Regions from separate parts of the Pseudoalteromonas sp. HL-AS2 genome, predicted to be linked through region 1. Evidence: riboswitches for the same ligand, from Rfam matches in the RefSeq annotation. Region 1 holds a riboswitch; the other holds the start of a gene.

Region 1 (5,011 bases):
TTTATAGAAGTAACCGAAACGAGCTTTGAAACGCTTGACGATATTTATAAAAAAACCATTGAATTAGTTGGTCACACCATTGAAGGTAAAACGTTTTGTGTACGCGCTAAACGTATTGGTAAGCATGACTTTACTTCAACGGAGTTAGAGCGTTATGTGGGCGGTGGACTAAATCAGCATGTTGCCGGTGCAAGCGTAAAGCTAAGCCACCCAGAAGTAACGATACGCCTTGAAATAAAAGACGAGAAAGCTTACATAGTATCGCATACTCACCTTGGCATGGCAGGCTTCCCGCTGCCAACACAAGAAGATGTACTATCGCTTATGTCTGGCGGTTTTGATTCGGGTGTAGCCAGTTATCAAATGATCCGCAAAGGCGCTCGTACGCACTTTTTGTTTTTCAATTTAGGCGGTGCGGCGCACGAAATTGGTGTTAAACAAGCGAGCTACTACTTATGGAATAAATACAGCTCAACTCATAAAGTTAAATTTATTACCGTTGATTTTGAACCAGTAGTAGCAGAAATATTAGAGAATATTGAAAACAGCCAAATGGGTGTGGTGCTTAAACGCATGATGATGCGCGCAGGCAGTAAAGTGGCCGAAAAATTAAATATTCAAGCTTTGGTAACCGGTGAAAGTATTGGTCAGGTTTCTAGCCAAACATTAGCAAATTTAAGTGTCATTGACCGCGTAACCGAAACCCTTATTTTACGCCCGTTAATTCAACACGATAAACAAGAAATTATTAATATTGCACGTCAAATTGGTACGGCCGAAATGGCCGAAACGATGCCAGAATACTGTGGTGTTATTTCTAAAAAGCCAACTGTTAAAGCTAAAATAGAAGTAATAAAAGCAGAAGAAGAGAAGTTCGACTTTGATATTCTTAATACCGTAATAGAAAACGCACGAGTAATGGATGTGCGCGATATTGATGTAGAAGCTAAGCAGGAGCTAAAAGAAGCTGAGTCGGTTGCCGATTTACCAGCTGGTGCAGTGGTAATTGATATTCGCTCTCCAGAGGAAGAAGAAGCAGCACCACTGGAAATTGATTCTATAGAAGTGGTGCATTTGCCGTTTTTTCGCTTAGCAACTAAGTTTGGTGATTTACCAAAAGATCAAGACTATTACTTGTATTGCGATAGAGGTGTAATGAGCCAGTTACAAGCGCTTATTCTACACGATCAAGGCTTTACTACGGTAAAGGTATATCGCCCGTAAAAGTTATCTATTTAAAAAGCGTGGTTTATACCGCGCTTTTTTTTGCTGCAATTTTAGCTAAAAGTTCATCGTTAAAAGGGGTTTTAATATTATGAAGCTTACCTTGCTCGCTAATGTACCCACAAATTGCCATTATTTCGGTTGCTCTATTGTGAGTAACATCTTGTTGCATAGATGAGAAGTTCTCTGCGGTACGTGCCATCACATCATACGCACTGCTCAGTGCATTGATTAACGTTACATCAAGGTTTTTTGCCTTAGCAATATTACATGCTTCGGTTAGCAGGTTAATTATAATTGAGCAATATTGAGGCTCGCGCAACTGACCATTTTTAATGTTATGTAGCGCACTTAGCGGATTTATTGCTATGTTAACTAATAACTTATTAAAACGTAGCTGCTCAATATTCATAGACGTATTTAAAAGGGGGATCGCGGTTAATTGATCCGCCATAATTTTGCTATTTTTAACACCTAAGTTGTTACATCCGCCAATTGCACTTTGCCCATTACCAGTGTGCTGTACTATATATTGGTTTGATTTAAACCCTGCCATGCTGGTCGTTAAAAAATAAAGCGCTTGGTGCTCATTAAGCTCACATTTTAACTGCTCTACATTACCCATACCGTTATGCGAAAGCACAACAGAGCAATGCTGAGGCAAAAACTGTTTTATTTGTGCAAATGCGCTTTGCACTTGAAAGGCTTTTACCGTAAATAAAAACACATCAAATTTAGGTAAACTATTAAGCTCATTTAATGAAATAAAAGAGGCATTTATTTTTTGTGAAGCACTGTTGTCACTACTGTAAAAGCGAGTGTTACTCGTACTTTTTCGGGTTAACACGCTTACACTATGCTGCGCACTTAAAAAGTGGGCTAATAATAAGCCTATTGCGCCGTCGCCAATAATAAGAATTTTAGCCATGAGAGTTCTTTTTACGTGGGGTTAAAATTGCTTTGATTATAAAGTAGCTTGCTGCGCCGGCAAAATCTGCAATAAAATCTGCGATTGATGCTTGCCTATATGGAAGTGCGTCTTGCATTATTTCTATTGCAGCACCGTAACCGGCTAATAAAAGTATTTGTGCGTATAAAGGGAGTTTAAACGCTTTATCCATTATTATGGCAAGGATGAAAAATATCCCAAAGTGGGCTACTTTATCAACATGAGGAAACAGGTTGCCAACCCCTTTTATTTCTTTCGCAAATAAAAAGGTAAACACCACAATACTAATTAAAAAAATTGCTTGATAAACACGCCTTGTCACAACAAATCCTAAAATCGCTTAAAAAAGAAACCGTAGTATATCAAACTAATTTAGTATCGCACCTGAACAAGATGCATAAAAGTGTAAAGATTTATAGTTTTAGCGTTATAATCGCTTTAATAAATTAAGTATAAAATTAAGATAAAATAGTTAGGAGAAATCAATGCCTTCATTTGATATTGTATCTGAAGTAGAAATGAACGAAGCTAAAAACGCAGTTGATAATGCAAACCGTGAACTAGAAACTCGCTTTGACTTTAGGGGAGTTGATGCATCGATTGAGCTAAATGATAAAGTAATTAAGCTTAAAGCCGAAGCTGACTCTCAGGTTATACAATTATTTGATATTTTAGCGAGTAAAATTTCTAAGCGTGGTATGGATGTATCAAGCCTTGAATTGCAAGATATTAGCCGAGCGGGTAAAAATGTTTTTCGTAACGTTGGTTTAAAGCAAGGTATTGAAAAAGAGATGGCTAAAAAAATAGTTAAAGCCATTAAAGATTCAAAAGTTAAAGTACAAGCCGCCATTCAAGGTGAAGAAGTACGCGTAACAGGTAAAAAGCGAGATGATCTTCAAGAAGCTATGCAAGTAGTACGTAGCGCCGATTTAGGCCAGCCATTTCAGTTTAAAAACTTCCGCGATTAATAAAACAGATTACAGATATTATAGAGATTAGGAGACTAATTTTTAAAAAATTTGTGTTAAAAAAGCCAAACTACAGCAATGAAGTTTGGCTTTTTTGCTATTAGTAACTTGATATGTAATCTAACTCTTTTACAGTGATTGTTGAGGGTTTATATCGTTAAAAATCAAACTTTGGCTATATAGACGTCTATTGACATTTATAAACAAAATACTCACAATAGCGACCTATTTTCAAGGTGCTTGCTTAATACCTTTGTATACGTTTCAAAGTATTGAAATTAACAGCAAGATAATCGGGAAGTTGGTGCGTTTTCAAGACGATAACAACCCCAACACTGCCCCCGCAACGGTAAAGTATTAGCAGCTATTATAGTGTTGACTGAGTCCGGAGACCGGCCTTGAAGTAATCTTACTTATTAACATCTTTGCGGTGGGCAAAGGTAGGGGACATCATGTTAAATAAAACCGCTCTAGGTGTGGCAATTTCGGCTGCACTTTCATTTTCAGTATCTGCAACAGTGCAACCAATCGAAAAAATTACCGTTACAGCTAATAAATTCGAACAATCAATCAATGACGTTTTAGCAAGTGTAAATGTTATCGAGCGTGCAGAAATAGAAGCAAGCAACGTACGCGATTTACCAACGCTATTAAGTAAACAAGTTGGTTTTCAGGTTAATCCAAACGGTGGTTTTGGTCAAAGTACAGGTGTGTCACTTCGTGGTACTGGCTCTGGCGATGCGTTGATTTTGATTGACGGTGTACGTACAGGGTCTGCAACACTTGGACAAAAAGCACTAAATAATGTCCCTTTAAATAGTATTGAACGCATTGAAATTATTAAAGGCTCTCGCGCGGCTATTTATGGCTCTGACGCACTCGCGGGCGTAATTAATATTATCACGCGTGAGTCAGATAACTTATCTGTGAGTGCTACGTTTGGTTCTGATTCTTATCAAGATTATCAGGTGGCTGGCTCTGTAAAATCAGGCGATGTTACTACTGCGTTTAACGCAGGTTTTGAAAAAACTGATGGTTTTGATGTACTCCAAGGTGTAGCACCAGATGAAGATGGCTATGAAAATAAGAATCTTGGTTTTAAAGTAAATTATACCGATGCACGCTACGGCAACTTTAAGTTATTAGGCCAATACAGTGAAGGCTATGTAGATTACGACAATCGTTTCAGCCCAGCCACAAGTACTGTAGAAACAGGTGATTTTAAAAACTATCAGCTTTCTGCAGGTTGGAATAAAAACTACACTAACCAATCGCACAGTATTGATATTGCTATTTCAACAGATGATTCACACGATACCTCAGCATTTGGTGTAAATGATTTTATAACGAAACGTGTGCAATTGGATTATAACGGTCAATATACATTATCTGAAGAGCTTAATATTAGCGGCGGCGTTAACTGGTACAACGATGATGTATCTCGTAGTACAACGCAGTATGGTGTACAAGAGCGTGATGTATTAGCTGTATTTGTTGGTGCTTATTATAATACAGAGAAAGTGTTAGCTAATTTAACTGTGCGTCAAGACGATGATGAACAGTTTGGTGACGAAACGACTTACACTGCAGCAGCTGGCTATCATTTATCTGAAGACGCAACCTTTAGAATAAGTCAAAGCACTGGTTTTAAAGCACCTACATTTAACGATTTATACTTTCCGGCTTTTCCTGGTTTTCCACCTTCATCTAATCCTGATTTAGAGCCTGAAAAATCATTAAACCGAGAGATTGGGTTAAATGTAGATTTTGATATAGCAAGTGTTGATGTTGCTATTTTTAGAAATGATATTGAAGATAAAATCTCTTTGGATTCTAACTTTTTTCCTATCAACTTAAATGAAGCACGCTA
Region 2 (5,011 bases), 280 kb from region 1:
TTTTGGCTCATTTCCTGTGGTTGCTTTTTCGTTAGCTATATCATTTGCAATATATGGTTTACTGCGTAAGAAACTGCCAGTGGAAGCATTGTCCGGTATTTCAATAGAAGCATTTATACTCTTGCCCGTAGCGCTTATTTATTGGTATTTAATGGTGCCTACAGCAACGTCAAGCTTGCCTGCTAATGACTGGCATACCAATGTGTTACTCATTAGTGCCGGGATCATTACCACCTTACCACTACTGTGCTTTACCGGCGCTGCTAAGCGTTTGCAATACACCACTTTAGGCTTTTTTCAGTACATAGGGCCAAGTTTGATGTTTATATTAGCTGTGATGCTTTACGGTGAAGTGTTTGATGCCGAGCGAGTAGTTACATTTGTTTGTATTTGGAGTGCATTGGCTATTTTTAGTTGGGACTCTTTTAGGCAATCTCGTAAACGTAAAAAAGCCGCTATTGTGGCCTCAGGCGTGGTTTAAAAGTTAGTTAACTTAAGTAAGCACGTAGCGCGATGTATTTTGTACTCGCGCTAGGCTTGGTGTATGTTTAACTATTTAAAATGTAAAAATTAAATAGTTAAAGCAATTACATACTGTCTGACTCGGCGTAATAGTCTTGGCTTATTGGTGCTGGGGTCGCTATTTTTGAGCGGCCAAATAATGTATGGAACTTTGCTTTGCTTGTTGTTAACTTTAAGTATTTAACCCAAGCGCGCTCAATTGCATTGGTTGGCTCTAAAGCACCACTAATAACAGCGACAAATTGTTGCTGATGTTCATTTTGTGGCTCTAGGGCTTTATTATGTAAGCCTTTTAAAACAACACCGTGTTGCTCTAATATACTGGCTTCTAATAAGGTAAAGTTTCCGCTGCGACCAAATCCGCGTGGGAAGTTTTGATCATCAAAAAACTGACGTTGACTAACAAATGCTTGGCGAAGTAGTGAAATATCATTGCTCATTGTTGTACCCTCATACCTTGGTAATTGCTGGAGTATGCGGCAAGTTTGCAAATATTTTAAACAAGTTATTTTTATCGTGAGGATAAAAAATTGGATATCGATTTATTAAAAACATTTGTTGAGGTAGTACGCACTCGTCACTTTGGCAAAGCGGCTGAAAACCTTTATATCACGCAGTCTGCAGTAAGCTTTAGAATTCGTCAATTAGAGCAAGGGCTTGGTGTTAATTTGTTTATTCGCCAGCGCAATAATATTCAACTAACAGCGCCAGGTGAGCGTTTATTACCCCATGCACAAATGATCATTACTGGCATGCAAAGAGCAAAAGTAGATGTGGCACTTGCCGATAATATGCATAAACAAATTTGCCTAGCGGGTACACCAAACATTTGGGATGCATTTTTACAGTTTGGTATTACTAATATTGTATCGGCAATGCCCGGTGTGTCTTTGGTGGCTGAGGTAAAAGCACAACAAGAAAGTACCCGCCTGTTATTAGAGCGCACCTTAGATTTAGCTATTTTATTTGATCCACCAAAAGTTGATGAGCTGGTGGTTGAGCGAATTTGTGAACTACCCATTATACCGGTAAGCGCGTTTGATACTGCCAGCTACGATAACTTTTTTGATAACCAGTACGTATATGTTGACTGGGGCACGACATTCTCACTGTGGCATGCTCGCCAGTTTACTGGCAAAACCCCACCTTACTTTAGAACAAGTACTGGGCGTATAGCACTTGATTTAATATTGCAATGCGGAGGGAGTGCATTCATTCCTCAAGTACTTGTTGCAGCGCATTTAGAAAAAGGCGAGTTATTTCATGTGAAAGACGTAGAAACCACCTCGCGCGATATATTTGTTGCCTATCACAGAGACAATGAGCAAAAAGAGTTAATAGAAACATTAGTAAATTTATTAACCCAAATGACTCCTAAGTTACCCGTTGAGTAAGGCCAATGGTTTTGCTGTATATGTACGTTTGATTGCAACTATTATGTGTTTTTATGAATTTAAAAGTGTAAAAATATGACGGCTGTAATATTTTTGTCATTTAACAGTGCCAAACTCCTGTTGCATTAAAAACGAGTCTGTTGTGATTATCGAGGAAATAACATGAAATTTGTAAAGTCGAGCTTATGTGTAGCTTTATTAGGTGGTTTGTCTTTTAATGCGCTTGCTGAAGTGGATTTTTACGGTAAAGCGAACGTAACACTACAGTCGTCGGATGATGGTGAGGGGTCTTTTACCGAAATTAAAAGTAACTCATCACGTTTGGGCTTAAAAGGGTCTGAAAAAATATCTGATGGCTTAGAAGCTGTTTATAAGTTTGAATTTCAAGTTGATGTTTCTGACGCCGACTCAAAAGGTGATAATGACGACAATATCTCTGCTCGTAATCAGTATATAGGTTTAAAAGGCGCGTTTGGCCAAGTTGTTATTGGCCGTAACGATACCGCGCTTAAGCAGTCACAAGGTAAAGTTGATTTATTTAGCGACCTTGAAGGCGACATTAAAAATGCCTTTAAAGGTGAAAATAGAATGGGCAGTAGTGTTTCTTATGCCTCTAATTCTTACCAAGGTTTTAAGCTTTTGGCTACGTTTGTTGCAGAGGATAGCGATGCAGCAGGTGCTAAAAATGGCTATTCAATGGCAGTAACTTATGGTGACGCAGCCCTTAAAAAGAGCGCAATATATGCCGCTATTGCTGCCGATAGTGAAGTGAACGGCTACGATGTAGTGCGCGCATCAGTACAAGGTAAAGTAGCCGATTTTAAATTAGGCGCTATGTATCAAACGCAAGAAAAAGTTGATGGCAGTAGTGAGGCCGACGGTTATTTATTAAGTGCGGCTTACACTATGGCTAGCAATACCTTTAAATTGCAGTACCAGGCAATGGATTTTAAAGGCAGTGATGACAAAACGGCTATTTCGGCAGGTGTTGATCATCAGTTAAATAAAAACACTAAATTATTTGGTTTTTATTCTAATTTCGATATGGACAACAACGTTGACCAAGACTACTTAGGTGTAGGTATAGAATATAAATTTTAAGCAGCGCTTAGCACTGCCTTTTTAAGCCGTACTTTGTTAAGTGCGGTTTTTTTTGCTTTAAATTATTTACTTAGCCGCCCATAATAGAGTATTCATTTGGAATGAGGTGCAACTCCTCAACTGTTCCCGCAACTGTAATTAGCATAACGCTTTAAGTCAGATACAAATAAACTATTTTAACGAGCGGGTTTACTCATCTTCAAATTATGTACTAGCCATAGTTAGTTGCATTGTTAGTGAGCGCATTCCTGCCTAGGGCTAACTATTGCAAACTCAAACGCCATTAAATACACCATTGTTAAGCGTTAATCACGTGTCGTGGAATATTGGCAGTAAAACTATCCTCAACAATGTTAATTTGCAAATAAAGCAAGGTAAGTTCGTTGGCTTAATTGGCCCCAATGGCGCAGGTAAATCTAGTTTACTGCGGTGTTTGTATCGCTTTAATCAGCCCACTGCAGGGCAAATTAAATTTAATAATACCGATATTTGGCAGTTAAAAAGCCATGAATACGCAAAGCAGGTTGCGGTTGTTTTACAAGAAACCCCATCACAATTTAATTTAACTTTATTAGATGTGGTTGCACTTGGGTTAACCCCGCATAAAGCATTATTTAGCACCACCACAACAGCCGACACACAAAAAATAAACCAAGCTATAGCGCGAGTTGGCTTGCAGGATCATGCAAGCCAACGTTTTGAGTCGCTTTCGGGAGGAGAAAAACAACGTGCATTAATTGCTCGGGCTATGGTGCAGCAACCGCAACTATTAATTATGGATGAGCCAACCAGCCACTTAGATGTGAAGTATCAAATTCAGGTAATGGAGTTGGCTAAATCGCTTGGCGTTACTGTGTTTGCATCGTTTCATGATTTAAATTTAGCCGCTGCTATGTGCGATGAGCTGGTGGTTATAAATCACGGCGAAATTGTTAATACAGGCTCTCCCATCGATGTGCTCAGCGAGGACATGCTCAATGATGTATTTGGTGTATGTGCACAAGTAAGCCACCACCCGCAAATGTCTAAATTAGGTGGTGTTATTCCACATATTACTTACTTTTATGGGTATGAATAATATGCGCATGCTTAACAATCATTCAATAGCACTTTTAGTCACAGTACTAGCTGCATTATTTACGTTATTTACGGCGCTGAGTTATGGCGCTGCCGACACATCATTAACTGATGTATTTAAAAGTATTTTCACCTCAACAGAGGGCTCCTTTAACACTCGAATTATTGTTGAATTAAGAATGCCACGCACATTACTGGCATTTTTAGCTGGCAGTGGTTTAGCCATTGCCGGGCTTATTTTGCAAACCGTGACGCGTAATCCGTTAGCAGATCCTTATTTATTTGGGATATCGTCTGGGGCGTCTTTGGGGGTAGTTATACTCATGGCGTTTGTGGGCATTAGTGCGGGCTTTGCATTATCGGCAGCGGCATTGGCTGGCAGTTTAGTGGCTATGAGTTTACTTATATTGATTGCAGGGCGGCAGCAAAGTGGGCAAGTAGAATCTATGCTGCTGGCAGGTGTGGCCTTGTCATTTTTATTTAGCGCATTTACCAGTTTATTACTTTACTGGAGCGATCCTCAGGCAGTTGCGGCTATTTTATTTTGGACGCTCGGCAGTTTTGCACGAGCGCAGTGGGCAACGCTGTGGTTACCTTTTGTGGTTATTGTATTGTGTACATTTACAATGCTTAGTTTTAGGCGCCAACTTAATGCCATGCTGCTCGGCGATGAAAGTGCTATAACACTGGGTGTGCGGGTACATCGCTTTAGAATATTGATGCTAGTTTTAAGTTCGCTGATAACGGCAGTGTTAGTGGCTATGTGTGGCGGAATTGGCTTTGTAGGATTAATGGTGCCGCATATAGTGCGCTTTTTTATCTCCCAAGGTAGCTTATCTGGCTTACTGGTAACGAGTTTGGTGGGCGGTACTTTTATGGTTTGGGTTGATGTGCTAGCGCGCACGTTATTAACTAAT

What was found. A riboswitch is a leader RNA that binds a small molecule or an ion and turns the genes downstream of it on or off. The one in region 1 is predicted to bind cobalamin.
Region 2: linked by a shared signal. The riboswitch ahead of RB215_RS12505 (ABC transporter ATP-binding protein) and the one ahead of RB215_RS11155 (TonB-dependent receptor domain-containing protein) in region 1 are both predicted to bind cobalamin.

The regions. Positions count from the first base shown of each region.
Region 1 covers NZ_CP133571.1:2,402,306-2,407,316, reverse strand. The annotation lists gene thiI (tRNA uracil 4-sulfurtransferase ThiI) at 1-1,224, shown strand, start outside; gene RB215_RS11170 (2-dehydropantoate 2-reductase) at 1,250-2,152, opposite strand; gene RB215_RS11165 (VanZ family protein) at 2,145-2,495, opposite strand; gene RB215_RS11160 (YajQ family cyclic di-GMP-binding protein) at 2,659-3,141, shown strand; cobalamin riboswitch at 3,392-3,557, shown strand; gene RB215_RS11155 (TonB-dependent receptor domain-containing protein) at 3,594-5,011, shown strand, end outside.
Region 2 covers NZ_CP133571.1:2,677,749-2,682,759, reverse strand. The annotation lists gene rarD (EamA family transporter RarD) at 1-481, shown strand, start outside; gene RB215_RS12520 (DUF413 domain-containing protein) at 588-962, opposite strand; gene RB215_RS12515 (LysR family transcriptional regulator) at 1,053-1,916, shown strand; gene RB215_RS12510 (porin) at 2,079-3,017, shown strand; cobalamin riboswitch at 3,063-3,204, shown strand; gene RB215_RS12505 (ABC transporter ATP-binding protein) at 3,283-4,095, shown strand; gene RB215_RS12500 (iron ABC transporter permease) at 4,097-5,011, shown strand, end outside.